Regions from separate parts of the Mesobacillus jeotgali genome, predicted to be linked through region 1. Evidence: riboswitches for the same ligand, from Rfam matches in the RefSeq annotation. Region 1 holds a riboswitch; the other holds the start of a gene.
The links. A riboswitch is a leader RNA that binds a small molecule or an ion and turns the genes downstream of it on or off. The one in region 1 is predicted to bind lysine.

Region 1 (4,147 bases):
GACGGTAAAACTCTTCGACTGGTCAATGAAATTGAGGATTTTGAGTATATCGTCACCTCCTCTGATATGGAAGCGCTGCTTCTCGAAATCAATTTGATCAAAAAATATGACCCGAAATACAATATCATGCTCAAGGATGATAAATCATACCCGTTCATCAAGCTGACTGCGGAACGGCATCCAAAGCTGATCATTACGAGAAAAGTAAAGAAGGACAGCGGCAAATACTTTGGGCCATATCCAAATGTACAGGCGGCCAACGAGACAAAAAAACTGCTGGACAGGATTTATCCGCTCCGAAAGTGCTCGACGCTGCCAGACCGCGTCTGCCTCTATTACCATATGGGCCAATGTCTAGCACCCTGCGTCAAGGACATCAGCAGGGACGAGTATAAGCAGATTACGGATGAAATCACTCGCTTCCTCAATGGGGGCTATAAGGAAATCAAGGAAGATTTGACGGCTAAAATGGCTGCAGCTGCCGAGGAATTGGATTTTGAACGAGCGAAGGAATTTCGCGACAAGATCGCCCATATAGAGGCAACGATGGAAAAGCAGAAGATGACGACGACGGACTTTACCGACCGCGATGTATTCGGCTATGCGGTCGACAAGGGCTGGATGTGTGTTCAGGTCTTCTTTATCCGTCAGGGAAAGTTGATTGAACGGGAAGTTTCAATGTTTCCGATCCACAATGAACCTGAAGAAGATATCCTCACATACCTGGGGCAATTTTATTCGAAAAATGAGCATTTCAAGCCGAAGGAAGTACTGGTACCTGAGGGAGTGGACCTGGAATTGGCAGAGGGTCTGCTTGAAGTGAAAGTCCTAAAGCCGCAGCGCGGGAAGAAGAAGGAACTAGTCCACCTGGCGTCCAAGAACGCGGGTATCGCCCTGAAAGAAAAGTTTTCACTAATCGAGCGTGATGAGGAACGGACCATCAAGGCTGTTGAAAACCTTGGCAAGCAAATGGGCATTTACACCCCTCATCGGATTGAGTCCTTCGATAACTCGAACATTCAGGGAACCGATCCGGTATCAGCGATGATTGTTTTTATCGACGGCAAGCCTGAAAAAAGGGAATACCGCAAATATAAAATTAAATCAGTCAAAGGTCCGGATGACTATGAATCCATGAGGGAAGTTGTCAGGCGCAGGTATACACGTGTCCTGAAAGAGGGATTGCCGCTGCCGGATTTGATCATCATCGATGGCGGAAAAGGACATATCGAGTCCGCGCGTGATGTACTTGAAAATGAATTGGGACTTGATATCCCGATTGCCGGTCTGGCGAAGGATGACAAGCACAGGACCTCCCAGCTGCTTTACGGTAATCCGCTGCAGGTGATCGAACTGGAGCGTAACAGCCAGGAGTTTTACCTGCTGCAAAGAATCCAGGATGAGGTCCACCGGTTCGCGATTACCTTCCACCGCCAGCTAAGAGGCAAAAGCGCTTTTCAGTCACTCCTCGATGATATTCCAGGCATTGGCGAAAAGCGCAAGAAGGCCCTGTTGAAGCATTTCGGTTCGGTGAAAAAAATGAGGGACGCCTCTGTGGAAGAGTTGAACGCTGCCGGCCTGCCGGCAAATGTGGCAGAGGAGCTATTTCAGAAATTACAGGATTAAGGTAGCATTCTATTTTTAGGTATGCTATAATGAGAAAAATTTCATATAGCTATCACTTTAGAGCATTAAAGTGAAGATAGAGGTGCGAGCTTCAAGAGTAAAAGTCAGGAGAATTGTAGGATTCGAGGATGGACTTTGAAAGGGGATGTTCGCCGAAGTGGGGAAATGCCTATCGATTTTCTCGCTGGTCCTTCGTTGAATAAACGCTGGATTGTCAAGATTGCCATCTTGGAGTGCTATCTCATGTTGCAGCGTATATACACGTTTATCAAGCAATGGGAGCCACTTCCATTGCTTTTTCTGTTTTCTGGAACTTTTTTAAAGAAGGATCGGGAAAAATACATATGCGGCTTGGCCATGAAACTCTATTAGAGGCAAAAATACAGAATGAAAAGGTAGGGGAAACTTATGGGATTGATTGTACAGAAATTTGGCGGAACATCGGTTGGCAATGTCGAAAGGATCAGGAACGCTGCCAGCAGGACAGCGGAAGAACTGCAGAACGGCAATAATGTGGTCGTTGTTGTATCAGCAATGGGCAAGACGACAGACCATCTTGTCGACATGGCGAATGATATTTCCAGCGCGCCATCAAAAAGAGAGATGGATATGCTGTTGACAACAGGTGAGCAAATTACGATCGCACTTTTTTCAATGGCATTAGCGCAAAATGGCATTGATGCGGTTTCCTATACAGGCTGGCAGGCAGGGATCAAAACTGAACCTGTCCATGGGAACGCCAGGATTGTTGATATCGAGACCGACAGGATTGCCAGAGATTTAGAGAGTGGCAAGGTTGTCATTGTCGCGGGATTCCAGGGAGTTACGGATGATGGTGAAATCACCACACTTGGCCGCGGCGGCTCAGATACCACGGCAGTAGCCCTTGCGGCGGCTCTGAAGGCTGATAAATGCGATATCTATACCGATGTGACCGGTGTGTTCACGACCGATCCAAGATATGTGAAGAGCGCGAGGAAATTGCTTAGCGTTTCCTATGATGAAATGTTAGAGCTGGCCAATCTGGGGGCAGGCGTGCTGCACCCGCGTGCGGTGGAATTCGCGAAAAACTATGGATTGCCGCTTGAAGTAAGATCCAGCATGGAAAAAGAAAGAGGCACGATCATCGAGGAGGAGAATGAAATGGAACAGAATTTAATCGTACGCGGAGTAGCGTTTGAAGACCAAATCACGAGAGTATCAGTCCTAGGAGTTAGCACTTCATTAAAAGGACTTTCAACTATATTCACAACACTGGCACAGAACCACATCAATGTCGACATCATTGTCCAGAGCCGTACAGAAGCGGGATTAGCGAATATCTCGTTCTCCATTAAGAGTAACGACCTCCCGGAGGCACTGGACGTATTGGAAAGAAATAAAGAAGCATTGAACTATCAGGCGGTGGAATCCGAAACCGGCCTTGCAAAGGTGTCGATTGTAGGTTCGGGAATGGTTTCAAACCCTGGTGTAGCTGCCAAAATGTTCGAAGTCCTTGAAGGACACGGAATCCAGGTAAAGATGGTAAGCACATCCGAAATCAAAGTCTCTACTGTAGTTGATGAAAAACAAATGGTAAACGCAGTAGAATCATTGCATGAAGCATTTGAGCTATACTCCGAAGCAGTTAAGACGAATTAAGAGAGTCGGTTAAGAAGCTTTCCTGGTTGTAAAATTGGGGAAGCTTTTTGTCCAGGTGCAAGGGTGGTGGGCGTGCAGGTCCAAGTGCCGCCTGGTGACCAAGGGGGCAGGAGGGAAACCTGTGCCCGTGAAAAGAAAAGACGGGAGCTGCCGGTCACAAGAAAGGGAAACTTGTGACCGTGAAAAGAGAAAACGGGAGTTCACGGTCACAAAAGAGAGGAACTTGTGCCCGTGAAAAGAAAAATCGGGAGTTCACGGTCACAAGAAAGTGAAACTTGTGACCGTGAAAGAGAAAAGCGAGAGCTCACGGTCACAAGAAAGTGAAACTTGTGCCCGTGAAAGGAAAAAGCGAGAGCTCACGGTCACAAGAAAGGGGAACTTGTGACCGAACTAGGGATGAGAGATAAATGGGTAACATAAAAGGGAAATTTGAGACTGAACCCTGGGTCACTCAATTACTAGTTAAAAAAATAAAAGGGTTACTGCGCCCCGGGTAAATCCGGGCGCAGTAACCCATCCTATCATGTTAAAAGTGATGCTGATTTCCTCAATCATTCAATCAGATCACTCTTATCCCATTTGACCGTAAACAGGATTTTCGATGATTTTTTATTTGGGTGTTCGAAGGCTTCGACTGTTACTTTTTTCTGTTGTTCCATTTGCTGGGCAATGAAACCGGCTTCTAGCTGGAAAGTGGAATTGGGGTTATTTTTCAATCGTGAGGAAATTAGCTCGCTGCTAAGTTCAAGCACCATTTCTCTTCGGGATTCTTCTTTAATGGTTAATGCACCCCAGCCGGCATCATGGAAGAAGCGGAAGGTTTCGTCAAGGGTTGATAAAGGATATTTCCGGGCGAGGCGTTTTCCGGCCCAATACAGGA
Region 2 (4,147 bases), 480 kb from region 1:
AAGATATTATCGTGAAAAATTCGATATCAGATGACCTGCGGATCAATGCGATCATGACAATTGGTGAAACGTTCAAGCAGATTCAGCTGGATTCAAAGATATCGCAAACCTTCGTACTCGAAAAATCGGCGAGAAAATTCAAGAAACTGGTTGTTGCTTTGCTTGATGAGCTGAACAGCAGCAAGGAGCTCTTAAATCTGCTTTCTGATGTATTCATTCATGACCACTATATCTTTTCACATTCTCTGAATGTAACACTCTACGCACTTGCGATTGGAATAGAAATGAAGCTGTCCCCAAAGGAACTGGAACAGCTTGGACTGGGAGCAATTTTGCATGATGTTGGGAAAATGAAGGTGCCTGAGGACATTTTAGCGAAACCAGGCAAGTTGACTGTGGAAGAGTTCCAGGTCATTAAGGCTCATGCCGAGGATGGCTTTCAGCTGCTAAGGAATATCCCGACTGTCCCGCTGATAGTCGCCCATTGTGCATATCAGCATCATGAACGGTTGAATGGTGCCGGATATCCCCGTGGATTGAAAGAGGATGAAATCCACTTATTTGGTAAAATACTTGGTGTGGCTGATGTGTTTGATGCGGTTACGTCTAATCGTGTTTATAGACCTGCCATGCTGCCCCATGAAGGACTTGAAATACTTTATTCAGGCTCAGGCAGCCTGTTTGATCCGAAAGTGGTCGACGCCTTCCGGAGGGCTGTGGCGATTTATCCGGTCGGTTTGACAGTCATCCTGAGTGATGGACGCAAGGGAGTTGTGGCCGAACAGAATCCCGGCTTGAGTGAGCGGCCTGTTGTCCGTGTACTGGAGGAAAACGGCCAAAAAATTGCACCGTATCATCTAGATTTGCAATCACATCTATCCCTGATGATTGTCAGCTGCGATACGATCATTAAATATGAATACGCTAATAATCATTAATTTAATATTGCTAGTTGAATAGTCCAAGCAGTATTAGAACAAGTTTTTAGGCTAGTTCCCCCCTTTGAAGCATACATATAGCTTTAGAGGGGGGATTTGTTTTGGCAAAATTCGGCCGGCGGCTGCCTCGGAAAGGGCCCTTGCCTTTCAGGTATGTATTCCTGCTGACATTCGTCTTTTTTTCCTTTTCAACAGCAGGAGGATTGTGGATTATAGATAAAGGGCTCGAGCCCACATTGATGAACTACGCTGAATCCCAGACAAGAAAGATTGCCACCCTGGTCATTAACAAGGCCATCAATAAAAAAATTGCCAATGGGATGGACATTGATAAAGTAATCGAGTTCGTTCCGGTGGATGGCGGCACGACCACTGTAGTGAAGTTCAATACTGAAATTATCAACAGGGTAAAAGCGGAAACGACGAACATCGTGCAAATGAACCTGAAGGAGGCAGAAAGAGGGAACCTGACCTCTCTTGAGATGCTTTCGGATGTCGAACTGGTCACCGATGAGGAGGATAGGGAAGCGGGAATCATTTATTATGTACCATTGGGCCAGGCAACAAACAACGCGCTTCTTGGTAACATGGGGCCAAGGGTGCCGGTAAAATTCAGCGCCATCGGTGATGTGACAGCTGATGTTGTGTGGGAGACAGAAGAACATGGAATCAACAATACATTGATCAATGTTTCGGTCAGGGTAAAAGTAAATGTACAGATCATCATTCCTTTCGCGACTGAAATTGCGACTGTGCAGGAAAATATTCCAATTGGCAGCTTCTACTACCCAGGAAAAGTTCCACAGTTCTACAATGGCGGCGGAGATACATCACCAGCCATCCAGCTTCCTGGAGAATAAAAACAGTTGTCAAGTTAACGATATTGTTATATTATAAAACCAATTGAATAATAAACCACATCATTCCGATGGGGTAGAGGCGCAGGATTCAATAGTAAGCTGTGTGAGGATGACAACGTTGATCACAGCTCAAAGGGGATTTTGCCGAAGCAATAATAAGGTGAGTCACACTTTTTATTGCTGGGGATACTTTGAACAAGAGTATCACTGTCATTATGGAGGAATATCCATAATGGGGAGCTACAGATCGTGATGGAGACACTAGTTGCTTACTAAGGGCAGCGATAGAATGTTCTCTATCGTTGCCCTTTTTTGTATTTTTTTAAAAGGAAGTAACTAAACTCTTTTCATGTAAAAAGTTTCCCCCTGTCAAAAACAAGGAGGAGAAAGAAAGAATGGAAAACACAATTTTTTCATTGCTGCCGCCATTAGTGGCAATCTTAATGGTAGTGATCACAAGGCGAGTGCTGTTGTCATTGGGAACAGGCATCGTCGCAGCTGCTTTTTTGCTGGCTGAATTTAATATCGCAGAAACATTTGCTATTATGTGGGACGCGGCTAAAGGAATCGTTGTCGCTGACGGGGAATTGAACACATATAGCTTGTACATCATCCTTTTCTTATTATTATTGGGTACAATCACTGCGTTCATTTCCATTTCTGGCGGTAGCCGTGCGTTTGGCGAATGGGCGATGAAGCGTGTGAAAACAAGAGTCGGAGCACAGCTTGTCGGCGCATTTTTGGGAGTTATTATTTTCATTGATGATTATTTCAATGCTCTGGCAGTTGGCCAAATCACACGTCCGATCACTGACCGACAGAAGGTTTCGCGGGCCAAACTTGCATATATTATTGATTCAACCTCAGCACCTATGTGTGTCATCTCACCAATTTCCAGCTGGGGTGCATACATTATTGCTTTGATCGGTACAATCCTTGCTGCACACGGTGTTAATGAATATAGTGCGTTCTCAGGATTCATGCAAATTGTGCCAATGAACTTCTACGCACTTGCAGCATTATCAATGGTCTTTATCGTAGCTCTTCGAAACATCGAAATCGGGCCTATGAAAAAGCATGAAGAACGTGCAATCATGGAAGGAATTGTCGTTCCACAGGACAAGCCTGTACCTGGCGAACTGAAGGATGACCTGCCTACAAGCACAAAAGGGACAGTTGGAGACCTTGTATGGCCGATTGTTGCCCTTGTCGCTGGAACAGTTGGCATGATGCTTTGGACTGGCGCAAGCGCCGTTGAAGGTGAAGTAACCATTTTCGGGGTTTTTGAAAACACAGATGTTACTAAGTCTCTCGTAACTGGCGGATTGCTTGGCCTTGCTGTAGCGTTGATTTTCTTTGTGAGACAGGCAGTTGTATTAAAAGGCGTCAATGCCAGTGTATTTGGAAAAGGAATGGTTGAGGGCATTAAATCCATGCTTCCGGCTATTTATATCTTGTTCTTCGCATGGGTCATTGTTGATTTGATTGGCAGACTTGAAACCGGCAAGTATCTTGCTGGTATTGTTGAAAGCTCGAATATCAATATTTCATTCCTGCCGTTCCTGCTATTCCTAGTAGCTGGAATCATGGCTTTCTCAACAGGAACTTCATGGGGATCATTCGGCATCCTGCTGCCAATTGCAGGGGATATTGCAGCTGCAGCTGATATCACTATGATGCTGCCAGCATTGGCAGCTGTATTGGCGGGCGCAGTTTTTGGTGACCACTGTTCACCAATTTCCGATACCACGATCCTGTCATCAACTGGGGCTGGCTCACATCACTTAGACCATGTCATGACCCAGCTTCCATACGCTTTGATTTCTGCTGCGATTTCATCTGTTGGATTCCTAATCATTGGTTTCACTGGAAGCACGCTAGGTGCACTTGCAGCTGTGGCAATTTTGCTTATTGCTTTTGCTTTCATTTTCGGAAGCAAGACAACCCAGGAAGAAGTGCTAAAAGAAAATCTTGCAGAATAATGAAAAGGCTGTCTGAAATTCAGACAGCCTTTTCATATTTTCAAGAAAGTGGGAATAGAATCCTGATTAATAGGGTTATTGGTATAGTTGGGAAAATTTTTAGGAATATTTTTATTATGACCAAAATAATATTTTGACAAGCAATTAAAAACTAGCTATACTATTCCTAGACTAAATAATCTGAAAATATAAAACTTTCTAATTCATCAATATTTTCCAGGTGATTAGAAGGCGAGGGGGATTCAAAATGGAAAATCGTCCACAGTGGGGAACAAGGGCGGGATTTATTCTTGCCGCGGTAGGATCGGCAGTAGGGTTGGGAAATATTTGGCGCTTTCCGGGAGTAGCTTATGAGAATGGCGGGGGA

Region 2: linked by a shared signal. The riboswitch ahead of FOF60_RS20755 (Na+/H+ antiporter NhaC family protein) and the one ahead of FOF60_RS18300 (aspartate kinase) in region 1 are both predicted to bind lysine.

What each region holds. Positions count from the first base shown of each region.
Region 1 covers NZ_CP109811.1:3,560,651-3,564,797, reverse strand. The annotation lists gene uvrC (excinuclease ABC subunit UvrC) at 1-1,626, shown strand, start outside; lysine riboswitch at 1,696-1,873, shown strand; gene FOF60_RS18300 (aspartate kinase) at 2,035-3,267, shown strand; gene FOF60_RS18295 (YslB family protein) at 3,819-4,147, opposite strand, start outside.
Region 2 covers NZ_CP109811.1:4,041,705-4,045,851, reverse strand. The annotation lists gene FOF60_RS20765 (HD-GYP domain-containing protein) at 1-938, shown strand, start outside; gene yunB (sporulation protein YunB) at 1,040-1,798, shown strand; lysine riboswitch at 1,865-2,049, shown strand; gene FOF60_RS20755 (Na+/H+ antiporter NhaC family protein) at 2,194-3,780, shown strand; gene FOF60_RS20750 (sodium-dependent transporter) at 4,028-4,147, shown strand, end outside.